One region of the Cytobacillus sp. IB215316 genome, then DNA from elsewhere that is predicted to be linked to it. Evidence: predicted binding sites of a transcription regulator. Region 1 holds the regulator's gene; the other holds the start of a gene.
What was found. The regulator Rex, encoded in region 1, represses fermentation and respiration genes when NADH is low (regulators of the CRP and FNR family bind a similar motif). The targets are predictions, from matches to a motif close to TTGTGAAATATTTCACAA.
Positions count from the first base shown of each region.

Region 2: the regulator Rex is predicted to act here: its motif matches at 2,225-2,242, upstream of SLH48_RS19165 (cytochrome c oxidase subunit 2A).

Region 1 is NZ_JAXBMC010000024.1:24,982-28,198, forward strand. Features, by position in the region: gene SLH48_RS21090 (DUF2161 domain-containing phosphodiesterase) at 1-207, opposite strand, end outside; gene tatC (twin-arginine translocase subunit TatC) at 378-1,130, opposite strand; gene SLH48_RS21100 (twin-arginine translocase TatA/TatE family subunit) at 1,148-1,318, opposite strand; gene SLH48_RS21105 (redox-sensing transcriptional repressor Rex) at 1,423-2,061, opposite strand; gene moaC (cyclic pyranopterin monophosphate synthase MoaC) at 2,094-2,579, opposite strand; gene SLH48_RS21115 (ABC-F family ATP-binding cassette domain-containing protein) at 3,166-3,217, shown strand, end outside.
Region 2 is NZ_JAXBMC010000017.1:17,878-21,094, forward strand. Features, by position in the region: gene SLH48_RS19155 (b(o/a)3-type cytochrome-c oxidase subunit 1) at 1-1,362, opposite strand, end outside; gene SLH48_RS19160 (cytochrome c oxidase subunit II) at 1,362-1,832, opposite strand; gene SLH48_RS19165 (cytochrome c oxidase subunit 2A) at 1,851-1,997, opposite strand; gene SLH48_RS19170 (chemotaxis protein CheX) at 2,496-2,951, opposite strand.

The DNA of each region.
Region 1 (3,217 bases):
GGATAAACGCTGCCTTTTAGTAGCTTGTATTAACAGCTTTATACTTAAATTAAGCTTAAGCTCCACGATAACTAGCTCATCGTCTTTTATAGCTGCTATATCACAATGATTGACTTCTCCATATACTTCATAGCCCTGTTCTGTAAAATGCTCTTGAATAGGTTTATATAAATCAACCTCATACAATTTTGTTGTTTTATTGCTCATTACATCATTACTTTCTTCATTTATTCAAAGCTTAAATATTAGTTAATCATACGACCTTTATATTTAATATATTCACATGACACCTGCTAGATTTACTATAAAAAAAGTGAGCCTCTACAATTTGTAAAAACTCACTTTGATTACCTTTATTATGATTTATGGTTTGGTTGTTACTCATTTTCAGCCATGAGTTCCTGTTCTAGTTTTTCCACTTTGCGAAAGGTTATTTTTGAGATAAAGATACTTATTTCATATAGAATAAATAAAGGTATCGTCACCATCAGATGTGAAATGAGCTCTGGTGGCGTAATAAATGCTGCTATAACTAGTAAAACAAAATATGCGTATTTTCTTATTTTCGCTAAAAACATAGGCGAGACTATGCCAAGTCTAGTTAAAAACATCACAACGACAGGAAGCTGAAACAATATTCCAAATGGAATAGTGATTTTGAATAGAAATTGGAAATATTCATTTATCCCAATAACTTGATTAACCGTTAGGCGTTCAGATATCCTCGTCATAAACTCAATAACAAATGGAAATAGAATAAAATAGGAAAATGAAACCCCACCTAAAAATAGTAACACTGATATTGGTATATAACTTAAAGTGATTTTCCGTTCTTTTTCATATAAGCCTGGGCTAATAAACGCCCAAAGCTGGTATAAAATAACTGGTGCAGTAATTACAAAAGCTATAATAAAAGCAAATTGCATATAAATTTTTATTGGATCAGTTAAGGAAAATGCATTCATCGTCAGCTCTTTTGCTTCATCAGCCTGTTGTAAATAGACAATGATTGGCTCAGCCAAAAAAAAGCTTCCAATTGTAGCCATAACAAAGAAAACGGCTGCGATAATTAGACGCTTCCTTAGCTCTCCTATATGATCGTATACAGACATTTCTTTACTATCATTCATACTTTCTCATCCTAATGTTACTTCTTTTTATTATTTTCATTTGCAATATCTTGTGCCGCTCTCTTAAATTCTCTAAGTGTTTCTCCAGCAGCTTTTCCTAATTGAGGAAGCTTATTTGGACCAAAGATAACGAGTGCGATCACTAAAATTAATATAAGACTTCCAATTCCTATGTTAATTGGTCTCACCTCCATCATAAATTACAAATAATTTTCCTGATCTATCATTATAAAGCATATATTGTTTTTATAACTCCGTGATCATGTAAACGACCATAATGCCAATATAGCTACTATTCAGTTGGGTAGTTTTTAAGGAAATAAACTAAAGATTGTAATTCAACTGCTAAATCAATGTGATGAATCCTAATATGGTCAGGTACATTAATTCGAGCTGGCGTAAAATTCAAAATACCCTTAATACCTGTTTCTACTAAACGGTCAGTCATCCCTTGCGCAACTGGTGCAGGTACAGTTAAGATGGCGACACTTACATCCTTGGTAATATATTTTTCTAAGTCATCCATATGATAAATAGGAACATCTCCAACTGTAGTGCCAATTTTTTGCTCATCAACATCAAATGCAAGTTCAATTTTCATATTATTATTTTTAATAAAGTTGTAATTTAAAAATGCAGTACCTAAATTCCCAACCCCGATTAACACCACTTTTGTTAGTTCATCTTGATCTAGTGTTTGTCGAAAAAACGTTAATAAGTAATTAACATTATAACCATATCCTTTTTTACCTAAAGCACCAAAATACGAAAAATCTCTACGTATTGTTGCAGAATCTACTTTTACAGCCTCGCTTAATTCAGCAGAAGATACGCGCTGCTTACCTGCAGCATGAAGATTTTTTATGAAACGATAATACAATGGTAAACGTTTTGCAGTAGCTTGTGGAATTTTTGTTTGTTCGTTATTCACTTCTATTCCCCCACATTCAAACAGCTATTCATTCACTGCTCTCTAATAAAGTCTCCGTTCTTTCCACCAGTCTTCTCTAATAAATAAGTTGGACCAATAACCATACCTTTATCAACTGCTTTACACATATCATAAACAGTTAGGGCACACGTACTAGCAGCAGTTAGAGCTTCCATTTCAACACCTGTACTACCTTTAGTTTTAACTTCTACGATAATAATAAGCTTGTATAATTGCTTTTCTTCTTCCCATGTAAACGTGATATCGACACCCTTTAAACTAATTGGGTGACACATTGGGATAATATCTGCTGTTTTTTTTGCAGCCATAATACCAGCCACTTGAGCTACAGCTAACACATCCCCTTTTTTTATTTTTGAATGAATAATCTGTTCATAAATTTTTTGATTAACTGAGATACTTGATCTCGCTATAGCAGTTCTTAATGTTTCGCCCTTTTCAGAAATATCAACCATCTTTGCTCTACCTTGATCATTAAAATGTGTAAATGAAGACACTTGCTTTTCACCTCTCAATATGACTATACTACACTATTTTTACAATCCTGTCGTTACTTTAACAAGGCGTGAAAACTATATGTACATCCAAGGTCATTTCTATCACCTTTTGAGTACATGGCTTTTTTCATAAATGGTGAATTGTAACGAATAATTTAGCCCTTTGTCATAGTTTTAATGATGAGAAGCTGCAACAAACGATATAATAATTCGTATTTGTGTCTCAGTACATGGCTGCTGTTTTCGCATTAATTGTTGCTTTTCGTTCTAAGAAATAAATACGTATAAACTTAGCGGTTGTAGGCACCTTTTCTCATTATAAATGAGGTCAATTGCATAAGTTCATTTTTTGCTGTCCTAAATTATTCACAATAGCAACAAAGTTTACGAAAAGAGCCTATAACGTCTACAACCTAAGTTTAATATGACTCCAGTAAGAAAGCGCATACAAAATAAGCTAAACTATTATTAAAAATATGCATTTCACAAGCCTTTGATAAGTAAACATTGGAATCCAGTGAAAGAATATTGCTCATTTCATACATTTTAAGATACACTAAAACTATTATAACAGAGGTGAACTAACATGATAGTGTTACAAGTGAATCAGCTCACAAAATATTTTGGATCTGATCTTA
Region 2 (3,217 bases), on a different contig from region 1:
TTCCAGTGCTTGTTCTGAGCCGCCGTATGTTGAATAATCGGAACGACGTGGAGCACCTAGTAGCCCAGCAGCATGCATTGCTCCTGACATAAATGTCATCCCGATAGCCCATACAATAGTTTGAATGATTGCTAGTTTGTTCATAGCCTTCGTCATTACACGCCCTGTAATGTGTGGGATTAACCAATAGGCTGCACCAAAGAACGTAAGTAAAACAGTTGTTGCTAATGTTAAATGGAAATGACCTGTTACCCAAATGGTGTTATGGACAACTTGATTTAATTGGTTACTTGCGTTAATTAAACCACCTGCACCAGCTGGAATGAAGAATAACATTCCTATAAACGGTGCAAAAAAGCGTGCATCTTTCCAAGGTAGCTTCTTAACCCAGCCGAATAACCCAGTTGCACCTTTTGAGCGACCATACAATTCGAACGTTGCAAACATTGAGAAAGCCGTCATTAAAGATGGTATAACAACTAAGAAAGTTAAAATGACTTGTAAAAACTTCCACGCTGGATCAATTCCTGGCTCTGTTAATTGATGGTGAAATCCAACAGGGATAGAGAATAGTAAGAATAAAATAAATGACATTCTAGCTAGAGCATCTGAGAATATTTTAGTCCCCAATACTTTAGGAATAACAACATACCAAATCATGTATGCTGGTAACAGCCAGAAATATACAAGTGGATGACCAAAATACCAGAATAATGTACGACTAACTAACACATCAATCGTTTCAACAATACCTAATGACCATGGAATAAATTGAACTAGGACAGTAGCAGCTAAGCCTAGTGTTGCTACTAACCACAATATCATATTAACGATAGACATAAAGCTTAATAGTGGACTAATCTCACCTGGATGTTGTTTACGCCACTTTCTGTAATGTGCAAACATAGCAAATCCAGCTACCCAGCTACCAACAACAACCAAAGTTAAGCCTATGTAAAAACCTGGATGTGCTTTTAAAGGAGCGTAGAATGTATAAAGTACTGATGCTTCATTCAATAAAATAAATACTGCGGCAATTGCCGTACCAATGGTCATCATCCAAAACCCGATCCAACCAGTCAAGCGAACCTTATTGGATAATGCACCTGCTGTTCTACTTAGGCTGGCAAATTGAAAGCCGATAATGAAGAATGTAGTTAAAACAAGACCAAGTAATACGCCGTGTACAGTTAAAATTTGATAATAGCCAAGCCATGAAGGGAGAGTAAATTTCCCTGAACGAACAAGTGTTTGTAATAATCCTGCTAATCCTCCGAGTGCTAGTGCAATAAATGCGACATAAATATGTGCCATTGCCAATTTTCCATCGCGTCGATCAACTTTCGCTTCAACAATACTCATTATTCAACCACCTCGATTGTTGCAGTCATACTTGTATGACCTATTCCACAATATTCATTACATAAAACTAAATACTCTCCAACTTCATCAAACGTAGTTGTTACTTCGCTTATGTACCCAGGTTCAAGCATCATATTTGCATTTGTACCTGCTATTTCAAAGCCGTGAATAACATCTTTCGTTGTAGCAACGATTTTTACTTTCGCACCCTTTGGTACTTGTACTTTTGTTGGAGAGTAACTAAATGCAGAAGCAACAAATGTTAATTGATATTCATTGTCACCGATTTGTACTAACCCTGGATTATCAAATGGTGCTGTTTGGTCAACCTTTTCTGGATCAATTGTTGTTAAACAACTAGGAGGTTGGTTTCCTAAATAAAATGCGCTAATACCTATAACAGTTAAGAAGACAAGTAGAGTTCCAACTCCAAATAACAACCATATTTTTTCAAACTTGTGCATGTGCATCGACTAATTCCCCTCCTTCTATAAGCGGTCTACAAATAAAAAATAAACTCCCAACCAAGTAATGATTAGAAAGAAACCCAACAACATTACTGAAGCTAACGCTCCTTTTAATGAAGGCTCACTTTCTATTTTAGTTTTTTGATTTTGAAGCTCAGTTTTCGGCATCTCTCTCACTCCCTTCGCTATTGAACAAATTTCCTATTATTACACTATTATCTTACTAGACTAATGTGTAAAATCCATACAGTTATTAGGTTTTCACAAATTGTTCATATGTAATATAAACACTATGATAATAGTGATAAATTAATTTATCAGTGATAAATATCACAAAAAATAAAAACAATTTGTGAAAAAAATGTGAAATAGTTAAATAGATTTGAGTTGTATGCTTGTGACTTTTGTCATAAGGTCATAGTTACAGGTCTGGAAGTGACATTAAAATGCTCTCTTCGTATACTTTGTTCCTACTTTTACTAAAAATGGACAGAGGGATGAGTTTTATTAAAGTTCAGCAATGATAAAATAGTAAAGGTGCCATCACAACTGATTTATATGTGCTTATATCTTAGAACGAATAACACCAATTAATACGAAAACAAGCAATTAAAAGCAGAAAACAACCGACTAATTGTCGATTGTTTTGCTTGGTTGTGTATTTGATTACATTTCAATCATTAAAATGATTTGCATTTCTCCCATTGCTTCCACTTGAATGGGAACTCTAAAGGCTTTTTCAAAGCCGTAGATTTTTGTTTGACCAACTAACACTGTAGGAGGTGTAATATCAATATTGATCCCTTGTTGAGAAAGTTGTGTAGACAAATTACCTGCAATCATATTACCAAACTCTCCTGTAAATGATTCAAGCATTTCTCCCTCAAGAGGCATACCGAACATGATTTCACCAACTCCACCAAATACAGTTGGGTTTCCCTCTATTATTAACCTTCCTCTTATATCCCCAGTTATACCAATTAACACGCCCATTGAGGATTGCAGTAACGGTTGAGTGAATAACGCTGGTTTATCAATTGTTACATCTATTGGTACTACGGTTTTAACTACATGAATAGTGCTGTTTAAAACACCTGTTACTTTTGAACTTAATGTGGCCAAACTGAATTCACCTCCATCTTTATTTCAGGGATTGTAATTGGGTAAAATATACCCATTACTATTTTACCTCATAATATTGTTTTGTGTAATGAATTTAATAGATTTAATAGATTTAATAGATTTAATAGATTTAATAGTGCAATTCCAATAATTGTGTGCTGAACGTAATGATTATTAGATTTATAATAATAATGCACAACAACAACTCCTTTAAAACGTTCGACTTCTCCAAACAGGGGAAGTCCTTTTTATTTGAAACTCTTCAC